3 regions of the Lysinibacillus sp. RC46 genome follow, and region 2 is predicted to be linked to each of the others. Evidence: riboswitches for the same ligand, from Rfam matches in the RefSeq annotation. Region 2 holds a riboswitch; each other region holds the start of a gene.
What was found. A riboswitch is a leader RNA that binds a small molecule or an ion and turns the genes downstream of it on or off. The one in region 2 is predicted to bind cobalamin.
Positions count from the first base shown of each region.

Region 1: it holds a riboswitch for cobalamin, as region 2 does, so the genes downstream of both, cobT (nicotinate-nucleotide--dimethylbenzimidazole phosphoribosyltransferase) here and ABH966_RS12655 (hypothetical protein) in region 2, are expected to answer to the same signal.
Region 3: it holds a riboswitch for cobalamin, as region 2 does, so the genes downstream of both, metE (5-methyltetrahydropteroyltriglutamate--homocysteine S-methyltransferase) here and ABH966_RS12655 (hypothetical protein) in region 2, are expected to answer to the same signal.

Region 1 covers NZ_JBGCCF010000001.1:96,073-103,953, forward strand. The annotation lists gene ABH966_RS00550 (hypothetical protein) at 59-466, shown strand; gene glnA (type I glutamate--ammonia ligase) at 613-1,947, opposite strand; gene ABH966_RS00560 (MerR family transcriptional regulator) at 2,031-2,405, opposite strand; gene ABH966_RS00565 (methionine gamma-lyase family protein) at 2,654-3,904, opposite strand; gene ABH966_RS00570 (trimeric intracellular cation channel family protein) at 4,182-4,787, shown strand; gene cobT (nicotinate-nucleotide--dimethylbenzimidazole phosphoribosyltransferase) at 4,895-5,950, opposite strand; cobalamin riboswitch at 6,065-6,241, opposite strand; gene ABH966_RS00580 (YheC/YheD family protein) at 6,510-7,274, opposite strand.
Region 2 covers NZ_JBGCCF010000012.1:40,979-48,859, reverse strand. The annotation lists gene aspA (aspartate ammonia-lyase) at 1-484, shown strand, start outside; gene ABH966_RS12675 (methyl-accepting chemotaxis protein) at 683-1,933, shown strand; gene ABH966_RS12670 (DUF4181 domain-containing protein) at 2,052-2,477, opposite strand; gene ABH966_RS12665 (hypothetical protein) at 2,523-3,200, opposite strand; gene ABH966_RS12660 (amidase family protein) at 3,402-4,874, shown strand; cobalamin riboswitch at 4,969-5,183, shown strand; gene ABH966_RS12655 (hypothetical protein) at 5,260-6,138, shown strand; gene ABH966_RS12650 (hypothetical protein) at 6,220-6,345, shown strand; gene ABH966_RS12645 (YjcZ family sporulation protein) at 6,765-6,884, opposite strand; gene ABH966_RS12640 (hypothetical protein) at 6,991-7,434, shown strand; cobalamin riboswitch at 7,619-7,802, shown strand.
Region 3 covers NZ_JBGCCF010000007.1:178,735-186,615, reverse strand. The annotation lists gene ABH966_RS08980 (PepSY-associated TM helix domain-containing protein) at 1-424, opposite strand, end outside; gene ABH966_RS08975 (hypothetical protein) at 1,040-1,222, opposite strand; cobalamin riboswitch at 1,437-1,627, opposite strand; gene metE (5-methyltetrahydropteroyltriglutamate--homocysteine S-methyltransferase) at 1,825-4,119, opposite strand; cobalamin riboswitch at 4,306-4,484, opposite strand; gene ABH966_RS08965 (TetR/AcrR family transcriptional regulator) at 4,691-5,266, shown strand; gene ABH966_RS08960 (DUF5367 domain-containing protein) at 5,279-5,677, shown strand; gene ABH966_RS08955 (VOC family protein) at 5,737-6,099, shown strand; gene ABH966_RS08950 (C40 family peptidase) at 6,481-7,842, shown strand.

The DNA of each region.
Region 1 (7,881 bases), on a different contig from region 2:
GTCTTTCATCTCATATGTTAATTATGAACCACAACTTATCAAAACAGGAGGTTTTACCATGCATAGACGTATGCATCATCATCATCATCATCACGCAGGTCCACATTGTTGTCCACCGCAGCATTGCCCAACTCAATTTGAACAACCACATTGTTGTCCACCAGAGGAATATGTACGCACTAATTACATCCATACGGTCGTACCTCATGTACAACCAGCACATATTACAACAGTTAACAAACATATAATTGATCATCAATATCATTTCCCTTGCACTGAATGTGTAGTGGAAGAATGTTGCGAAACACACACACTTTGCGAGATGCCACCTGAGCCTTGCCATATGCCACATCATCATATGGGACATCATCATATGGGGCACCATCACATGGGCCATCATCATATGGGTCATCATATGTGCCATCCTATGGATCATCATATGGGTCATCATCATATGGGCTATTAAAAAATATGCGATGAGGTTAGTAATACCTCATCGCTTCATTTTTTTATAGCATACTCCTATGAAAATACCTATTTCTATCTTTACTATCGATCTCTTAATTTCATAAGAAAAACCGAGCACCTATACTAGGCACTCGGTTAATATTTTTAGTACATTTTTAAATATTGATCGCGTTCCCATTGGTGTACTGTTGTACGATACATGTCAAACTCGATTTCTTTTGCTTCTTTAAAGTTTGCATAAATATGCTCACCTAAAGCTGCTTGAGCTACTTCATCTTTAGCAAGTAATGCTAAAGCATCATCAAGTGCTGGTGGTAAGTTTGCGATACCATTCGCTTTACGCTCTTCATCAGACATCACGTAGATGTTTCGATTAATAGCAGCTGGTGGTGTTAAGTTTCGACGGATCCCTTCAAGACCAGCTTCTAAAATAACAGCCATCGCTAAATACGGATTAGCAGATGGGTCCACAGAGCGTACTTCTACACGAGTTGAAAGACCACGTGCTGATGGGATACGGATAAGTGGTGAACGGTTTTGAGCTGACCATGCTACATAACATGGCGCTTCATAACCTGGTACAAGACGTTTATAAGAGTTAACTGTTGGATTTGTCACAGCTGTGAAGCCTTGAACGTGGCCAAGCACACCTGCCATGAATTGCATTGCTGTTTCAGAAAGGCCTAATTCAGTAGATTCATCGTAGAATGCATTCTCTTTACCTTTAAATAACGAAACATTAAAGTGCATACCAGAACCCGCTTCACCGAATAATGGCTTCGGCATGAATGTAGCATGTAGACCGTGTTTACGTGCAATTGTTTTAACAACTAATTTGAACGTTTGAATATTGTCACAAGCTGTGATTGCGTTTGCATATTTGAAGTCGATTTCATGTTGTCCAGGAGCTACCTCATGGTGAGACGCTTCAATTTCAAAGCCCATTTCTTCTAGCTCTAATACGATATCACGACGGCAGTTTTCGCCAAGATCAGTTGGTGCTAAGTCGAAGTAACCACCGTGGTCGTTCACTTCTAATGTCGGTTCACCTTTTGCATCTAATTTAAATAAGAAGAATTCTGGCTCAGGTCCTAAATTGAAGCTTGAGAATCCCATATCTTCCATTTTCTTAAGGATACGTTTTAAGTTGTTTCGTGGGTCACCAGCAAATGGCTCGCCTTTAGCAGTGTATACATCACAGATGAAACGTGCTACTTTCCCTTTTTCAGAAGTCCAAGGGAACACTACGAAAGAATCTAGATCAGGATATAAATACATATCTGATTCTTCGATACGTACGAAGCCTTCAATGGATGAGCCATCAAACATCATTTTGTTTTCTAGTGCTTTGTCTAGTTGGCTTACAGGAATCTCAACGTTTTTGATTGTGCCAAGAATATCTGTAAATTGTAGACGTATAAAGCTTACGTTTTTTTCTTCGATTAGACGTTTAATGTCCTCTTTAGTGTATTTACCCACAGTTTTCCACACTCCTATAAATTGTCTAGCTTTTTATTATTACCCTACTCTATTAATAAAGAAATGAATGATGTTGCTTTTTATTAATAGAATCGAGATAAATCCCCACGTCGGATGGATGATTTTTGCATGCGCTGCGCTTGACGCACTTCTTCACGCATGATGTGACGTAATTCTGAGTCACTTAAATCACGTTCATCTGTTGAAACAGGTTCATTCTTTTTAGCGAACAGCTTTTTAATTTTCGCCATGTTCATACCCTGATCCAAATAATCTTTAATTTCCAGCAGTGTATCGACGTCATTTAATGAAAACATTCGACGGTTGCCTTCTGTTCGGTGCGGCTCAATTAAATGGTGTTCTTCATAATAACGAATCTGACGTGCCGAAAGCTCTGTCAATTGCATTACGATATTCATAGATAATAACGGCATAGTTCGTCTAATTTCACGACTCATTTAAGTCCCCTCCAATACCTGCTAATAATATAACGAAAAATTTACACTGTCAACCACTCATGTAAGGTTTCCTAACATGAGATAAAATAATTTTTTTGAACTGACGAAAAATTGTAAAAAACTAAGTTTATGATCCTAACGTAGGAGTGATTTCTGCTAATATACGTTTTAACAAAGGTCACCTTCAACTTTTCGTCCATCAATAAAAAAACTATTCAAAATGGAAGTTTTGAATAGTTTTTCGTTACCTATTTTTGGATTTTTTGAACAGCACTACAAATTGCAAATTTTACGTGCTCGTATGTTAACCCACCTTGAATAAATGCTGTAAATGGCGGACGAATAGGACCGTCTGCTGTCAGCTCAATACTTGAACCTTGAATGAATGTTCCAGCTGCCATGATGACATCATCCTCATAGCCAGGCATATACGCCGGTTCTGGTGCATAATGCGCATTAATTGGTGAGTTCGCTTGAATTTCACGGCAAAAAGCAATCATTTGTTCCGCGGTTTGGAAAGAAACCGATTGAATTAAATCTGTACGATTAGCATCATAGCTTGGTGATGTATTCATGCCAATTTCCCCTAGCATAGCAGCTGTGAAAATGGCACCTTTTAATGCTTGAGATACTACATGTGGTGCAAGGAAAAATCCTTGATAGAAGTCACCAAGCGTATTTAATGTTGCTCCTGCTTCAGCACCAATACCTGGTGATGTCATTCGATAAGCACATTTTTCTACTAAATCTGCACGCCCCGCAATGTAACCACCAATTTTCGCTAAGCCTCCGCCAGGATTTTTAATGAGCGAGCCTGCTATTAAATCAGCCCCAACCTCGGTCGGTTCCTGTGCCTCAACAAATTCACCGTAGCAATTATCAACGAAAATAACCGCATTTGGTGCTAATTCACGGATTTTTGCACACATTTCTGTAATTTGCGAAATGGTAAAGGATGGGCGTGTTGCATAGCCTTTCGAACGTTGGATAGCAATCATTTTTGTGTTTGCTGTAATTGCAGCTGCAACACCTTCCCAATCGATCTCTTGATTATCGATTAAATCCACATGGCTATAACCGATTTTATAATCTTTTAACGAGCCAGTATCCTTATCGCCACCATCAACTATTGATTGCAATGTATCATACGGCTGACCCGAAATATAAAGTAATTCATCACCTGGACGTAGTACTCCGAATAAGCTAAGTGTAATTGCATGTGTACCAGAAATAATTTGCGGACGTACAATGGCAGCCTCCGCTCCAAAGACCTCTGCATAAACTCGTTCTAGATTGTCACGCCCCTCATCATCATAGCCATAACCATTAGACGGGTGCAGATGATAATCACTAACTTGATGCTTTCGGAACGCAGCAAGCACTTTTTGTTGATTGAAGAATGCCATGTCTTCTACCTTTGCATGAAAAGGGCGTACCTTTTCTTCTATTTTAGCAGCTAATGCTAGTGTTTCTTCTGATAAATTGGTTGTAAAAGTCATTATGTTCTTCTCCATTTCACATTTGTTCAAATCTTATCTTATCAATTTGTGAGCTTGCCTGCAAAGCTTGCTAATTTCATTAGGCACTAAGCTAAATGACCAACTAAATCTATTTAATTCTGTTATAATAAGGTATTTGATATCTGATAATTCCGAATCAAAAGTCGATGCTTTTCTTTGCAAAAACTTCTAGATACAAAAAAAGGTAACTTTAATATTTTCTAGTAACTAATCTACAACAACATGAAATGATTTATTCACATAAGGGGTGAAAGGGTTGGCTTGGGAGGTTTTTAGTATCATTGGAACAATTGCCTTCGCAATTTCCGGGGCAATAATTGCAATGGAGGAAGAATACGATTTATTCGGTGTCTATATACTCGGTATCGTAACTGCTTTCGGCGGTGGAGCTATACGAAATCTACTCATAGGTTTACCTGTAACAACATTGTGGGGTCAAGATATGATGTTTCAAATCGCCATTGCAGCCATCACAATTTTTTTCTTATTTCCACATCGTCTCATTCAGCATTGGCATCGCTGGGGCAATTTCACTGATGCTATCGGATTATCGGCATTTGCGATTCAAGGTGCCCTTTATGCTGTGAAGCTCGACATGCCTATTAGTGCCGTTATTGTAGCTGCTGTCTTAACAGGGTCAGGTGGTGGAATTGTTCGCGATTTATTAGCTAGACGTAAACCGTTAGTTCTTCGTGATGAAATCTATGGTGTTTGGGCAGCGCTAGCCGGGCTTATCATCGGACTTCAACTATTTTCAGGGGATATCTTTTTATATGTATTATTTGGAGTGATCACAGTACTAAGAATACTTTCATACATGAAGAAATGGCGTTTACCGTTACGGAGGTTGAATCGAGCATAGTTATACTGTTGCATAATTAAAAAGCCCAAATATCAGATTTGGGCTTTTTTGAATTTATAAATTCCTTATTTATCACAAACTCCGTACATCCTCAGCAGCGACTAAAGTTAATCTTTCAACAGCAACATAGCTTCTTCTAAAGTAGCCATATTTTTCATCATAGAGCATGCTGCGTCTAAAATAGGAAAGGCTAAAGCTGCACCAGAGCCCTCACCCAATCGCATATTCATCTGCAACATCGGTTCAACTCCGAGCATTTCAGCAGCAATTTTTGCACCTGGTTCTTCAGAGGCATGAGATGGAATGATATAGTCTTTTACGTTTGGTTCGAGTTCGTATGCAATAAGTGAAGCAATAGTAGAAATAAAGCCATCAATAACAACTGGTTTACGATGTGCAGCTGCGGCAAGTATTACTCCAGCCATAGCGCCTATTTCTAATCCACCGACCTTTGCAAGAATATCAATAGCATCATCGCGATTTGGTTTATTTAATGCAATAGCATTGTGAATGACTTCTACTTTATGTGCTATCCCCCCTGGTCCTACTCCTGCACCAAAGCCTGTCACTTCATTTGGATGACATTCGTGAAGAACCGATAATATTGCAGCACTTGGAGTCGTATTACCGATCCCCATTTCGCCTGTCCCGAGTACATTGATTCCTTTTTTAATTTCTTCCGTTGCTACCTCAATTCCTACTTCAATGGATTGAATGGCTTCTTCCCTTGACATAGCAGGACCTTTTGCCATATTGTCCGTGCCATATTTAATTTTTTTCATGATAACACCAGCATCATGTGGAATATCCTCTTTTACACCAACGTCTACTGTAACAATTTTTGCATCTGTGATTTTTGCGATAGCACAGACACCTGTTCCTCCTCTAGGAAAATTTAATGTTTGAAAGACCGTCACATTTTGTGGATTAGGTGTTACCCCTTCATCACAAACACCATGGTCTGCTGCACAGACAATTATCGCCTTTTTATCAATCGCAGGAAATAGGTCTCCTGTAATTCCAGATAGTTGTACAGCAAGAGCCTCCAGTTTCCCCAAGCTTCCAGGAGGCTTGCAAAGTGCATCTATGCGTTCCCTTGCCTTCTCCATCATTTTGTGGTCAGCACTTTGAATGTTTTGAATCGTCTGTTGTAATAATTGCATGAAAATTTCCCCTTTCTTTTTTGCCCTTGTTACTCGAAGAATGATTTAGAGAAAAAAATAAAAAGCCTGTAGTTTATTCCATAACAAATAAACTACAGACTTTTCCATCGTCTATATAACCGAAGCAGATAGGCAGGTCTCCTGGCTCAATTTCAACATTTCATAGAACCTTCCCAGCAAGACGCTAGTGGCATTCTCTATGAAACTCCCTTTTACAGTGGTGGGACCGCTAAAGCTTTTCACTTTATTCCCTATTCTCCCGCAATGGGCACCTAATGCTTTTATGCAATTACTTTAAATCTACGTCAAAGTGGTTTTTGTGTCAATATATTTGATTAAACGGAAAATTGTTCCAGGCATTCCTTCGAAAATTGATTCATATCGCGCCTACCCAACCATAATCCATTTTTTCTAGGTAAATCCCTAATCGTTCACAAGTAACGGATGCAATTAAGTTTCTTCTTTCCTAAAATTATAGTAGGGAAAGTAATTTTTTGATGTAAGTCTATTGAATAGAAATATGCTGATGACTAACATGAAAAATAACTACATTTCAAACTTAGCCTTCATTTTGCATTTTCCTAATCTCAACAATATTCTTCCAGATCGCCCTATCAACTTTGGCAAAACTACGTATGCTTGGCGTTGTATTTACTTCAAATAATATAGGTTTTCCTTCAAGATTTATTCCAAAATCAATGCCATATTCTCTACAAGGAAAGTGGGATGCTATTACTTCAGATGCTAAAATTGAATCTTCTTTTAGAGAGTCTATTGTTTGATCTTTCTTTGTATTATCCATCATCAAATAACCTGATAATAATTCTTCAATCGATATTGCTTGAGAACCCCGATTTGAATTGACAATCCCATGATCCTCAGTTGCAAGCCTTCCGTAAATTCCACCAATTATCCATTTTCCCTTTAGATTTTGAACATGAACACGAATGGATATTGAATCCCCATCAGGGGTTAGACTTTTAACCCCCTCCTGTATAATATAAATTCCGCTTAATCTACCGTGTTTCTCATATGGATGTAGAACTTGGTGGAAATCCTCAATTGCTGCCACACATTTACTTATTTCTTCACCTTGCATGGTAAATCCGTTAAAACAATAGTGTCCATCTTTTCTTTTGCAGACTTTATAAATTGCTCTTCCTTGTCCAGCGCTATTATGTTTCACATAAACATACTCATACCTATTTAATAAATAGATTAGATTTTCTAGACTGTAAAGTGTTGTTTCTGGAATGCAGTCAGTTGTTAAAGGATTTTGTTTTAAAAGTAAGAATTGTTCCCATTTTCCAAGTCCATTTTTCAATAAACTCACCTCATTTAGTTAGATATTTTTATTTCTTTTGTATTAATAGTGTAGTCCTCCCCACTTATGGAGGTTACTGTATTGTATGTAAATAGATTTATCTTGCATGGGTGAGTGAGACTTGGTAACGCGACTAATATCTCCTATTTTTCTGTTAGAGTCATAATAAATTTTCTACACTAGAAAAGTAGCATTATGATTGTTCTCAATGCATCCATTTTATTGATTTCAAAATCATTAGCTTCTAATATATTTGCCCTGCTAATCTTTACTTTTAGTCATATAGACATGTCGAGTATGGGGAGATGGGAGATATTGAAAAAAAGGACGAATTTTTTTTAAAAAATATATTCAGACAAACTTGAATTTTTAATGGAATCCCATAACGGTCTTTCCGCAAAAGTTGTAGAGGAAGTCGGTTTTAAAGGGATTTGGGCGAGTGGTCTATCGATATAAGGATCATTAGGTGTAAGAGATAATAATGAATGTTGGCATTCGGTACTCCGAAATGTAAATCAAAAGAGCCTTTTCCTCTTAATAACAACAAATAACTATTTGAAGAAATGTACTTAAACGAACGAAGCAGTTTTGTTGAAAAAGGTATGGA
Region 2 (7,881 bases):
TCGTCAACCTGGATCTTCTATTATGCCAGGGAAAGTAAATCCTGTTATGCCAGAGGTTCTTAATCAAGTGGCATTCCAAGTAATTGGTAATGACCATACGATTTCTTTAGCATCTGAAGCAGGACAATTAGAATTAAACGTTATGGAGCCTGTGCTTGTCTTTAATTTAATTCAATCGATTAGCATTATGAATAACGTGTTCCGAGCATTTACACAAAATTGCTTGAAGGATATTGAAGCAAACGAAGATCGCATGAAAGAATATGTGGAAAAAAGCGTTGGTGTGTTAACAGCAGTGAACCCGCATATTGGCTATGAGGTAGCTGCACGAATTGCGCGTGAAGCAATTTTATCTGGTCGTTCAATTCGTGAGCTTTGCATTGAAGAAGGCGTCCTAACAAAAGAACAATTAGATTTAATTCTAGATCCATATGAGATGACACATCCTGGTATTGCCGGATCAAGTATTATGAAATTAAAATAATTTATGATGAAAGCACTTTGTCTAAAGCAAAGTGCTTTTACTTTTAGAGCACATCTCCATGTATTTTGGATACTACGAAAGTACTTTCTCTTTTATATATCATTCCTCTTACAAAAGTTGGACTTTTTTCTATGAATTTCAGGAGAATTAAACTATAATAACTACGTTGGAATAATATTATAGTTGGAGGAATTTAGTATGAGCTTACGGAAAAAAAGTATAATTTGCTTTTCTACTTTAAATGTTCTCATGGGTGTTATATTAATTGTAGACCTAGCAAATTTAACTTCATTAAAATGGCTATCCACTTTATTAACAGTAATAGGAATTACGATGACATTATCGTGTATTTTCTATGTAAAATTTAAAATTATTAAGCCTATTAAACAATTATCAGAATCTGCACAAGCAATTGCTGGTGGAAATTTAAGTACTGCTCCGATTGAAATTAATTCCAATGATGAGATATCAGACTTAGCTAAAGCGTTTTTAAAGATGAAGGAACAATTACATACGATGACACAAAATATTGCAAGTAGTTCTTCAGATTTATCTGCGAGCATAGAGGAGCTATCAGCAAGTACAAATGAAATTACAGATGCAGTGAACGAAGTTGATTCACAAATGGAGAATACGACTGATGGCCTTAAGAAAGCAGCACAATCTGCAAATGAAAGTGCTATTGCTATGCAGGAAACTGCTGATGGCATTGAACGTATTACCGTGGCAACGCAAGATGTATTTGATCATGCAAAAGAAGCAAATGGCATTGCAGGCAACGGTGCAGAAATTTTACACGTGGCTAAAAATCAGATGGAATTCATTTCAACTTCTACTGAAAAAACAAGTGAATTAATGCAGCAATTATCTGGAAAAATGACAGATATCAAATCTATGACAGACATGATTACGGCTATTACAGATCAAACGAATTTGCTTGCATTAAATGCAGCGATTGAAGCGGCGCGTGCTGGAGAGCATGGAAAAGGCTTTGCCGTAGTCGCAGAGGAAGTTCGAAAATTGGCAGAGCAATCTAAGCATTCGGCTATTCAAATTGTCGAGCTGGTAGTTGGCATTGAAAGTGATACAAAACAAGTAGCTACCTCTGTCGAAGAGGACTTTAAAAACGTTCAACAGGGCGTCTATGTTATTGATGAGGCTACAAAGTCATTCGGTACGATTTCTCAGCATGTTAGCAAAATGACGAACCAACTTGAGGATATTTCCGCAACAGCAGAAGAGCTTTCAAGTAGCGCGAATGAGGTTACAAACTTAGTATCGACAATCGCAAGTGGAATGGACAGTTTGTCTAATTATACAGAGGTCATTCTGCAGTCAGTAGATGAGCAAAGTGCCTCCATGCAAGCGGTCAACATGGTAGTATCACAAGATTTATGTGTACAAGCTGAAAATTTACAAAAGCTGACACAGAGATTTAGTGGACAATAATTGCAAGAAATATAGTATTCATTTAAAAAGGCTATTTTACAGGAATAGATTTTCTGCGAAATAGCCTTTTTTATTTTATATCAAGTGTATTAATTAATCGGTTTAAATAGCTTCGAAATTAAATATTAAATAAGCCAAAAAAATCGGTTGTTATCGTCAAAAATCCTATGCTAATCATTAACACCATTTCTGCGATAGTAGCAACAAAATCTCTTTTATTTTCAGCGTATTTCCATTCCATAAATGCTCGTAGTATTTCAGATGTTATAAAAAAGACAATTAAGATAAACCATGTTTCGAAATACCAAGGAATTCCAAGTGTATCGTTGCCAATCATATAATACGAACTAATTAAAAATAAACTCATAAATATTATTCGTACAGACCAATCTAGTTTTTTATGTCTTTCGTTAATGTGATTATAAGAAAACCATTTCTTTCTTTCAACACCTAACAGCTTTCTAATGGCAAATCCAAAAATACTAATTACTAAAACAAGCGTAATTAGAAAAAGTATAAATGTTCCAAATTCGATATTAATCAATTTTCAATCACCTCGTAGGCAAGCTCTTTTCTTAAATATTGTCGGTCATAAAATACCACCATTCTTATTGCAATAAAATTCTACATCAATTAAATGAGAAGAAGAAACACCACTTTCAGAGTATTTTCCACCAACAGTAATGATATAAGAGCGACCATCATCGTCAATTGTATATTTGTATCCTTTTTGGATCCAGTTACCACTACCATTTTCAATTTTCGAAGATAGAGAGTTCATAGCTGAAAACAACTGCCTACTTTCAGTTGTATTTGAATTTAACTGTGTATCAAAAGAGCCTTCAAAACTAATAATCGCTACCTTTGAAACTGTATGTATTTCCACTGTTTTCGGTACTGAAGTTGGAGCAAACGCATCATTATTTTTTAACACGATAAATGAAGCATCTACCCTTTCTTTTAACATCTTTTTAAAATCAGTAACCTCAACCCAGTATTCATCAGTAAAATTTGATATAGGTTCTATTTCAAAGTTTTCATGATATTCTTCGTTCACTTTCTCTACAAGAGAAATATATTCCTCGTAATACTTTTCTTTTTGTTCCTGCGTTAAATTTAAAGGAGTTGGAGCTACGATTTTTTCTTTTTCTACTGTTTGTTCATCGGTCGATGGTTTGGATGATTTTACATTTTCTGTTTTTTCATTTACACACCCTGTTAAAAAGAAAATTCCCAGTAAAGCTCCTGCAAATATATATTTTTTCAATATCTTCACCTCACAAAAACGAATTAAATAACAGAATAATTAGTTATTTATTTAAACTATAACACATTTACAAATATTGGGGCAGAAAATATATGAAGTAACGAGCCTGAGGGAATGAACTTTGAAATTTCAATAGTTAAAAAAACAATTTAAGCACAAGTTTCCCTTTTTGGTATAATATTGAAAGAGGGGGATTTGAAAATGGGTATAAATTTTAATAGTTTTCTTAAAGAAGAATTGTCAGTAATCGATATTCAAACAGCTATGGTACAAGGTGATATAACATCAAAAGAATTAACTATGTATTATTTGCACAGAATTGCTAAGTATGATCAAGGCGGACAGAAAATTAATTCTATGCTTGAAATTAATCCTGAAGCGATATTTATTGCTGAAGCATTAGATGAGGAAAGACTAACAAAAGGGGCTAGAGGGCCTTTACACGGAATTCCGGTAGTTTTAAAAGATAATATCGAAACGAAAGATTTTATGCACACTAGTGCAGGCGTAATAGCATTGGAAAATTATTTAGCTAAGCAGGATGCATTTCTAGTAAAAAAGCTTCGTGAAGCAGGGGCTGTTATTTTAGGGAAAGCAAATATGACTGAATTAGCAAACGCTATGTCGAGTACGATGTGGGCGGGTTATAGTTCTCGAGGTGGCCAAACACTAAATCCTTATGGCGATCCAGAACTTTATGTGGGAGGATCTAGCTCAGGGTCAGCGGTAGCAGTTGCATCGAACTTTTCAGTTTTATCAATTGGAACTGAGACAGACGCCTCGATTTTAAGTCCAGCTATTACAAATTCAGTAGTTGGCATAAAACCGACTGTTGGGCTCATTAGTCGACAGGGCATTATTCCGTTTACATACTCTCAAGACACAGCAGGGCCAATGGCTAGAACAGTAACAGATGCAGCTATTTTATTGGGCGTGTTAACAGGAGTAGATCAAGACGACGTCGCTACATATAAAAGTGAAAGAAGGTTATATAAGGATTACACCCCTTTTTTAGAGGCCACAGGATTAAATGGCGCTAGAATTGGTGTTTATAATAATGCCTCAAAAGCTTATTATGACTCAGAGGAATATGATGAAACACTTTTTAATAATGCAATTCAGGTTTTAAGAGATCAAGGAGCCGATATTATTGAAGGCATCGAAATCCCTTCTTTTCATAGAGACTGGAAATGGGGAGTACCACAATACGAATTAAAGCATAGTTTAAATAATTTCCTTGTAAATCTACCTTCCCACATGCCTGTGCATTCTATCTCTGAGTTAATTCAATTTAATAAACGTTCAAAAGGAAAGTCGTTAAAATATGGTCAGGATAAATTGGAATTGAGAGAGAAACTATCGAACACATTAAGAGACTCTGACTATTTAAATGCAAAACTAGAGGATTTGTATTTTTCTCAAGAACAAGGAATCGATTATACATTAAAAAAATATGAATTGGATGCGATTATCTTTCCATCATATATAGGTTCGACAATTAGTGCAAAAGCTGGTTATCCGTCTATTGCCGTCCCAGCAGGGTATATGAAAACTGGGAGACCGTTTGGCATAACATTCGCAGGAACTGCATTTAGTGAAGATGTTCTAATAAAACTTGCATTTTCATTCGAACAAGCAACTAAACTACGAAAATCACCGAAGTTGAGTGAGTAGTTTTAAAATATCTAATTGCCTCAATTGACTTTAAAAATACTGTACTTTACTATTAACGGAAAGAAATCTAGTATTTTCCAGTTTCTTGACAACTGAATAGCGTAGAGTAATAGGTGTAAATTGCGTGCAATTTACTGAAAAGGGAAGTCGGTGCAAATCCGACACTGTCCCGCACCTGTAAATTCATAAAGTATAAAAAACGTTTCATTCTTTTAATAAACTCGATCAACAACGTTTCAATTCGTTTGTTGGTCGTTCTTTTTTTGCGTTGAAAGTGAGTGACCCAAAAGCCAGTGATTCTGAATGGCCTTGGCATGTTATAGAAGAAGTTCAAGTAGAGTTATTCAAACAATAACCAAAAAATTCAAGTTGGGGGAAATACATAATGATAATTAAACCGACAAAAAAAGTCTTACTGTCATGGATGAAAAGTTATGTCCCTGAAAGAGATTTATTTTTTCTATCAGAAGAACATCTTAATGAAATTGACTTTACAGATGTATTGTTAATGCCCATAGATGAGTTTTATACTCACAGCACATATCAGCATTTAAATTATGTTAATAGTTATGAATACTGGAATATAAAGAACGCACAATATGTAATTATTGCTGAAAAAGAATGGATTGAGAGCAAATCGAAAGAGGACCAACAATTGATTTTAAGTTTTCAAGTGCAATGTGAAAGAGGGCTTGTACTCCCCGTTAAATTTATAAAGGAGATAGAAAAAGTACCTTCGAGTTATGTACAGAATGGGCACGTTATCATACAGCGTTCAATGTGGGAAGGTCTTGACGAATCATTTAAAGAACAGTTACTTACAACAATGGTTTATGAATGGTGGGATAAGGGAGAATGTGAGGAACCTCCAAAATCATTACCTAGTTTTCTACAGCAATTTGCTAATACTTTTGGGCATCGTCAAGGTGCAAATTGTTTAGCAGCGGTTTTGTTTGCAATTTCAAAAGGGAAACAAAAGTGGTTTATTTATGAATGGATATATCAAAAAACATTTCTTGAAAAATTAAGTCAGTATAACTATGAAGAGGTCCTAGGTGAAGGGATACAACAAGGCGACATTGTGATTTGGAAGGATGAAAATGGTATTATTCAACATGCAGCTTATCATATTGGTGAAGAACTATATTTTAATAAGCATGGACAAACGATGTTTAATCCTTGGAAGATACTTTCGAAAAAGCAACTATATAAAGAGTGGGAGCACCTAACACCTGTGAAAATGAGAAAGAGGATAACGAAATAATAAAAGAGTATCTACAATCCGAGTTAAAAACTAATAAGAACTGGAATATATTATGTTATTCAGACTTTACAGCAGATGCAAATGTTTGAAGAGACACATGGAAAGTTAGGTAATAAGCGAGGAAATACAGAAAAAAATCACGATAATCTAGTTATTGCAGGAGCATTATCCGTACAGGGAATGAAGGCGAATAAGTGGTATGCATAGCAAAATCCTATTACTGATTAGTTAAGTGTAATGTATTACAATTATTGGTATATGGGAGGTGACTAGATGGAACATATATTAGTCTATAATAGTAAAGAATATTAATTACAATATGAAACAATTCAATAAATCATTCAAACAAGGAATATATTTGTAGACGGAAAATCGTTAAATATTACATCAGTGACTGTAGATTTAGATGGTAAGGTATATATTCGCATATAATTATAAATACATAAAGGTCACATCTAACAAGGTGTGGCTTTTTATTATGCCTTAGGCGGTTGAGTATGAAATTGAAAGAGGAGAATTTAAAAGGATCACCCGGAGGATAGTGACCCTTAGTAAAGATTTGGAGGTGTAAGGTTAAATTAGTATTACCTTACAATAGTTATGAGCATTTTAGGAGATATAGGGTATTAATAACCTCTATTCATGAAAGTAGCGCCGACAATAATTAGAAGAATGAACAGAACAACGACAAAAGCGAATGGGTTTCGTTCGCGACGCTCTTCGCGAAATTCTCCGCAGTATTCCATACAATATCCCTCCTTTCTATAATCTATAATCTATAATATGTATAGTTTTCAAAAGGGATTGCGGTATTTATCTTAGGATGCGTTAGAAAAATGTTTAAAAATAAATATGTTAAAAATAGGTATACACTATCAAGAAAAAATAATAGATGTTGATCCTGGCAAGCAGTATGCTACTGAATATGTCGAACCAAGTGAAGATGAGAAATTTATTGATAGGTATTTGCTTGACTTAACAGGTAAAGAAGTTCAATATGATTTAGCAAATAATTTAGATAAAGATTTCTACTTAAATGGAACTGCTAAGTTATGTAGTTATTATAATTACGGATACACTAATGAAAAGGATTTCTTTTGCGGAGAATTAACACCTATTGACGGAGGATATTCAGATTCGTGGTATTTATATTTCAGTAGAGATACATTTAAAGACGTATATCAAGAATTATTAAAAGGTGATGTTAATATGAGAATTTCAGCAATTATACCGTCTAAATCATATAAACGTGGTCAAGGTAATATGGCTGGTGTTCGGAGAATGGAAACATACTGACTATAGAGGGGATAATCTCCCTCTTTTTTTATTTGCAAAAATATGAAGAAAAAAGAAAAATTTACTTTTAAACTAACATTAATTGACTTTCAATCCACACACCTTTACAATTAATTTTAATAATTCAACAGGAATGTGGAGTATTTTAATAATCTAATAGGAATACTAGATTCCTTTGACAACTGAATAGCGTGGATTAATAGGTGTAAATTGCGTGCAATTTACTTAAAAGGGAAGTCGGTGCAAATCCGACACTGTCCCGCAACTGTAAATGTGAGCGACTTTTCATAGACCACTGTTTAACGACGGGAAGGAGAAAAGTAGCGATGATCATGAGTCAGGATACCTGCTTATTATGAGTACACACCATAACCCTACGAGGAATCACCTAAGTTACTGATTGTGTAAGTCAGATATATCAAGGGTTTGAAGCACTCTAAGGAATAT
Region 3 (7,881 bases), on a different contig from region 2:
AATAATTGACAACCGTTCCCCCAATAAATAAGGAACTATGGGCATTTCTCATAATATTTGCAAATGTGTAATCAGCATCTTGACCACCGATAATTTGGTTATGATCATCTAAAAACACATATTTCTCTTTGCCATCTGCATTCTTCATCGATAAACGAGTATTGTATGGCTCTTCTAACTCAATAATTTTATTTGTTTTATAGCCAGCATATGATTCTTCTGCAAGTTTAACAGCATCATCGATAGATTGTATCTCGGTTTTTCCACTTTCACCAAAAAAGTATTTATCATATAACTGATTTTCAACATTGGTATAAAATAAAAAACCTATACCACTTAATGTTAGTGAAATAAGAAGTGGAGTAATAAATAACGCGGCATAAAAGTGCGTTCGCCAAAAGCTCTGATAAAGCGTGTTCTTCATGTCTAATTCTCCAATCTATAATAATAAGCGCAAAATTATTATATAGTTAAAAAGTGAAATAAGTATGAAGTCCCAGAGTTTTTTTTATGACAAATATATGTATTCCTATTGAGATAATTAGATTAAAAGCTTGTTTTTATAGAAAAAGGCTACATAATGTCCCCATAAAGAGGTGAACATTAAGTAGCCTTTTAACTTTGGTGAAGACTAATAATCAGTGGGGATAATACGCCCCACTGATTAAAGTTTCACTTTATCCCGCTTTAACGGGCAGTAATTTATCTGTTCCGAAAGCGTGGCTTCAGGTAAAAGATTTAAAACCTTAAATTAGCAAAGAGAAGATGTTTGGTGCGGGATTAACTGCCCGTAAAAGCCCGATTGGTGAAGACTAATAATCAGTGGGGATAATACGTCCCACTGATTAAAGTTTCACTTTATCCCGCTTTAACGGGCAGTAATTTATCTATTCCGAAAGCGCGACTTCAGGTAAAAAATACCAAATCTTAAATTAGCAATGCAAAGAAGTTTGGTGCGGGATTAACTGCCCGTAAAAGCCCGATTGGTGAAGACTAATAATCAGTGGGGATAATACGTCCCACTGATTAAAGTTTCACTTTATCCAACTAGCTCTTTCATTACATTCGTATAAGCTGTTAAAATATCATTTTCATGGACAGCATCTTGTTCTACATACTGTTCAACTGTGTCCTTTAATGTTTGAGAAGTACTTGTATATTGCGTTTCCATGACTTCAAATTTTAATAAACTTTCATAATACTCGATTACTTGTGGATTCATGTGTAACACTCCTTCAATTTTAGCATAAAAAAACATCTTTCCTTCATCAGGAAGATGCCTACTATGACAAATACACGACATAATACGGTGATTGACACGGTGAAAAAAGCTTTCTATTGGTAATAGAAGCTACCTTCTTAGCAATCATCGTACTATGAGCATGCAGGAGAATTTCTCTAGTCACACTCAACACCCCCTATCCTCGTAGGTTTTTTGGTTGTACTAGATAAAGGCAGGTCTCCTGGCTTATGTTCATCACACTTTTCACCTTCCCATTACAATGCGTAACAGTGGTCTTTTGAAACGTGCTCACATTTACAGTTGCGGGACAGCGCCGGATTTACACCGATCTTCCCTTTTAAACAAATCGGAATTCCGATTTGTACCTCTATCTTATTATTCCGTTTATATTATTATACCATAGTATCTTGTATAATCGAGTACTTCACCATCTAAGCATCTGTTTGACTAGTCTATCCATCGCTTGGACCACGCTACCTTCGCTTAAATTTTTTCAGTAGCTGTCACTTCACTTTTTCTATAAAAATTTCTGTCGAATAAAAAGAAAAACCTGACCTCTTAAAAAGAAGTCAAGTTTCTATTTAATGTATGGACTGTTGGACTTGTTGACGGAGAGTTTTTGCCGCAGCTACCATATGTGCCAGTGCTGCAACTGTTTCTGTTTCCTTCCTTGTTTTTAAACCACAGTCAGGATTCACCCAAAATTGATTTTTTGATAAAACCTGTAAGCTATCCTGCATAATACTCAGCATCTCTTCTTCGCTCGGTACACGTGGACTATGAATATCATAAACGCCTAGCCCAATTCCTTTTTCATACGGATTGACTTGCAGAGAAGAAATCAGCTCGCCATGGCTACGTGACGTTTCAATTGAAATAACATCAGCATCCAATGCACTAATTGGCTCGATAAAATCATTAAACTCACAATAGCACATATGTGTATGAATTTGTGTTTGATCCTTCACACTAGATGTAGCAAGTTTAAAAGCATTCACCGTCCACTCTAAGTAAGCTCCCCAATTTTCTTCACACAGTGGCAAGCCCTCTCGTAATGCTGGTTCATCAACCTGAATAATAGAAATACCCGCAGCTTCTAGTGCTTCTACCTCTTTTCGAAGTGCCAAAGCAATTTGATAGGATACATCCTCCCGTGAAATATCATCCCGGACAAAGGACCAATTTAAAATTGTCACAGGACCTGTGAGCATTCCCTTTACATAACGATTCGTTTGGCTTTGGGCATAGGCTGTTTCTTTAACTGTCATCGGTGCTTCCCATGCAACGTCACCATAAATAATTGGTGGCTTCACACAGCGAGAGCCATATGATACAACCCATGCTTTCTCCGTAAATGCAAAACCAGTAAGTTTTTCCCCGAAATATTCAACCATATCTGTGCGCTCAAATTCACCGTGTACCAAAACGTCGATATCTAATTCCTCTTGAATAGTGATCCAACGTTTTGTCTCTTGTTCGACAAACGCTGCATAATCCTCATCAGATAGTTGTTTCTTTCGCCATGCACTTCGTGTACGTTTGACTTCGTCTGATTGCGGAAAGCTCCCAATTGTTGTAGTTGGGAACAGCGGTAATTGCAAGGCTTGTTGTTGAACCTTTTGACGTGTTTTAAATTCACTCTGGCGTTCAAAATCTTGTGCTGACACTGCTTTAATGGCTTGTTGAATACTTCTATTTTGACGAGCCGGGTGATTTTTCAACGCTTCAATCGCCTTCATACTTTCAGATGTTTTTTGATTTGAGGGGCTTCCTGTGCCTTGTAAGTATTTTGTTATTTCATTGATTTCAACTAATTTTTCATCTGCAAAAGAAAGGGCATTTTTTAGAACTGGATCGAGCTTTGTTTCGAGAGTAGTTGTAATTGGAACATGCTGTAAGTTACACGAAGATTGAATCCATATTTCTTTAGCACCACTTAGCTGTTCAATAGCTTTAATAGTTGAGCTAGCCTCTGCTAGATTGGAGCGCCAAATATCTCGTCCATTTATAATACCGGCCGCTAATACTTTATCTTGTGGGAAGCCAAATTGACGTAATGCCTCCATATTTTCGCCATAGCCATGCACAAAGTCTAACCCAATTCCTTGAACCGGAAGTGTCACAATTGACTCGTATGCCGATAATGACTCAAAATATGTTTGTAGCATAATGTTAACCTCGGGTACTGATGCAATTAATTGTCTATAAATTTCTTGAACAAGTTTAACCTCCGCTTCATCTAGTGTTGTGGCAAGAGCAGGCTCCTCTAATTGAATCCACTCTACACCAGCATCCACTAACTCCTTTAAGACCTGCGTATAAAGTGGTAGTAATGCTAAAATAAATGTAATCTGCGATAGTTTGTCATAGCCTTTTGTTAATTTACAAAATGTATATGGGCCAATCAATGTAGGTTTTGCTGTAATACCAAACGCTTCCTTAGCCTCTAAAAAGTCTGCCAATATTTTATTTTCTGTCAATTGTAAAGGTTGTCCCTCATATTCTGGCACAATATAATGATAGTTTGTATTAAACCATTTTGTCATTTCACTAGCCACGGCTTTTTTACTACCACGAGCTACCCCATAGTAAGTTTGTAAATCAACTTTGTCTCCCTGCCAATCAAAGCGCTTTGGAACTAAGCCAAACATCATTGCCGTATCCAACATTCTGTCATAGAGTGTGAAATCTCCGACAGTTATCATGTCTATGCCGAGACGAATCTGCTTGTTTATTCGAGCTAGGCGAATATCCTTTAAATGCTGTAAAAATTCATCCTCTGAAAGCTCCTTTTTCCAAAATGCCTCTAAAGCCTTTTTCCATTCACGATCTTCTCCGATATACGGATAACCAACTGTAGTACTTGTATACGTCATGTTTATCTCTCCTATCAATCAAAATAAAAAAAAAGCCACCCTCCTTTTTTTTGGAAAATGGCTGTCATTGCATATCAAAATTAGCTATCAAGAAACAATACGAAATTCTTTCAAAATATCGCATGATTTATTGTCGCACAGGGCCGATATGGTCACATCTCACCACCTATTTCCACGTAGGTATTTGGTGTGTACTAGATATTGGCAGGTCTCCTGGCTTCTCATCAACACGCCTCACAGCCTTCCCAGTTTCCCAGTGGCAATTGTGATTTGCTCCGATTTACAGTTGCGGGACAGCGTCGGATTTACACCGACTTCCCTTTTAAGCCAAACTTTCATTCGGCACCAACTCTTACACAATATTTAATTATGTTTTACTATAACATATATTTTTCTGAAAAGTAGATTTATTTTCAGATTTGTTCGATTCTTCATACTGCTGTTATTCCAAACATATGGAATCATCGAAGACTAGCAGCCCCGCTACCAAAATAAACTTGTAAATAGTGGGATATTCTGTTATTTTATAGTTAGTTATCCAACTAACTAATAACAAAGGAGGTGTAAACAAATGGCAAAACCTACTGGTATTGAAAAGTCAGATTTATTAATGGCTGCCAAGCAAAGTTTAGTAGAAAAAGGGATTGAGAAATTCACCTTAAAGGCTGTTGCTGAGCAAGCTGGGGTGACACAAGGAACTATTTATTATCATTTCAAATCAAAAGAGCAAATCATTCTAGAAATTGTCCAAGACATCTGTGAAAATTCCTGGAATGAGATTCTGATGACTGATCGAGAAATGATTCAATCTGCACTTCTCTCTGCAAAAAGTCGATATGAAAATGATGCGTTTTATCATAAATTATTTTTCACCTTAACTGTTTTCGGCTTTACGAACCCAACTATTAGACAGCAAATTGGACAAATTTTAGCGGCTGAAAATGAACATTTATGTAACATTTTAAATAAATTATGGGATACATCACCAATTGATGGCGTGTCGATGGAAACTTGGAGCATTTTTTTCAACGCCCTTATTGATGGCTTAGCCTTACAAGTGATGATGAGGGACGATTTCGATGTAGATGTCTTCTATCAGCAATTAGAAAAAATCCTTCAGACATTGCATCGTCTAGAAAATAATTAGAGGAGGAAAACTATGCGATTCTTTTTATGCTGGGGTTTTGGGATTTGGCTTGTAGCAAGTGCCGTATTTCGATTTGTAGGGCATTACTTTTTTACCCTTGAAGAACCTTTCCTCATGATAGCTACTTACATTTTAGCTATTCCAATCGTTTGGATAGCGACAATACCTATTTATTCTTTGAAAAAGACAAAAGGTACAGAACGGTTACTGGCTGCTATTTGTATCGTATTACCTGGAATGCTCATTGATGCAGTCGTATTGTTAGTTTTCGACAATATTTTCCCGAATTTATCGGCTGACTTAGATCGATATTTCGCCTCATGGCTATTATGGGCTTACTCCCTAATTCTCATTACTGGTTTTACAAATGCTTCATTCGTGAAAAAGAATACTATTCATTCATCAAATTAAAGGATTTTACATTATTATCCTAGAAGTAAGTAATGATTAGAATTAAAGGAGGAGAAAAAATGATTATAGGCTTACATCACGTTCAAATAACAATACCAAAAGGTGAAGAAGAAAAAGGAAGACATTTTTACTGTCAAGTATTAGGACTAAAAGAAATTGAAAAGCCTGATTCGCTGAAAGGACGAGGTGGATTTTGGTTACAGGTCGGCAATAGAGCGGTACATGTAGGTACAGAGGATGGCTTTGATAGATTAACGACGAAGGCTCATATTGCCTATCAAGTTGAAAATATCGAACATTGGAAGAAGGTACTAGCCGAACATCATATAGAAATTTTCGACTCAGTTCCTATTCCTCATTTTGAACGCTTTGAATTTAGAGATCCATTCGGTAATAGAGTGGAGATGATTCAAGAATTCTAAAAGAAAACAGTTGAATAGAAATTATTTTCTATTCAACTGGCATGTCTTCCAACTTTTTAATTTTGCCGGGGTACTTTTACATTTTATCGCCCAACTTTTGAATTTTATCGACTAACTTTCACGTTTTATCACCCAACTTCTGAATTTTATCGACATCCTCCTTCTTTCGATACTAAAAAACACTTCAGCCAACTGAAACATTTGTAATACAACTGTAAATTAAGGCGATGAAGCCTTTTATATCAGGTGTTTACAGCAATTTCCCATCCACCGTGGTAACAATTACCTCAAAGAAGCCCTACTTTTTCATGCTACGATTAATTCCAGTGACAAACCAAATCAGGATTAATCCTAACAATAGCTTCAGGAGGAAATAACAACATGAATAAACGATTTTTATCAACAACATTAGCATTGACGATAGGTTTTAGCACAGTGGGGATGGTACAACCAACTGTTCAACCTATAGAAGTAGAGGCTGCAACAACAAATGCCCTGAATAACTCACAAGCAGTTAATACGAAAGCGGATCAACTAATTCAAGCTGGAAAAAGCTTAATTGGTAAGGCGACATATAGTAATACAGAATACAAGGCTACATATCCTTATAAATTCTCTTGCGCATCATTTATTATGTACATTTTCGAGAAAAATGGTGTTGACCTTGCAACTTATAATGAAGATTATATGATACAGCAAGGAACAGCTGTTAATAGAAATCAATTACAAAAAGGTGATTTACTATTCTTTAAGAGTAAAAAAACTGGGACAGACCCTGACCACGTTGGTATGTATATCGGGGACAATAAAATGATTCACATGGCTGATTCCCAACAGAATATTGTTATTTCTGATTTAAATAGTAAGCCATATTATACAGATAATTATGTAGGTGCCCGCAGAGTTTTACCTACATTACTCTCAGCTAATCCTGCAACGAAAGGCGATAAAATCGTTGAAAACGCTTATAACTATAAAGATAAAGTAACTATGGGTACAACAATTAGTGAGCAGAGTCTACGTTTTACCGGGCCTGGGTTTGTAGAATATGTTTATCGTAAGAGTGGCGTAAACCTTGGTACTACAACCTTAAAGGAACAAATGAATCTGGGATCGACGGTTTCACGTGCTAATTTAAAGAAAGGTGATTTAATTTTCTTTAATAGTGTCGCTGGCTCTCAAACACCTTCACTTGTAGCCATTTATGCTGGGGACCAACGAATAATGATTCCAAGTTCAAGTGGTATTACGACAAGAGTACTGTTCGTTGACTATTATAAAGAGCATTATATTACTGCAAAACGTGTTACGTCAGATAACTCAACTGCAGCTCCGGCTCCAAATCCAGCCCCTAGCACGCCTTCTACTTCTGCTGATAAAATCATCTCTACTGCCTCAAATTTGAGTAGTAAAGCAAAGTTTGGTTATTCGTATGACGAAAGCTCACTTACGTTTACGAGCGCAGGATTTACTTACTATGTTTTTAAACAGCATGGGATTGATTTAAAAGATAAATTAGCAAGTAGACAAGCATTAGTTGGGACTAAAGTGGAAAAAGCACAGTTACAAAAAGGAGATCTGATCTTCTTCTCTACTAACAATGGAGGAAAAGATATTACACAAACAGGCATCTATCTTGGTAATAATCAGTTTATTAGTATGACATCTAATAATGTTGTAAAACAAAGCCTAACTTCAACATGGGCAAATCAAAACTATGTAACAGCTCGTCGTGTTTTATAATATAAATACAAAGAAAAAGAAGTATTCTTCTATTGAGAA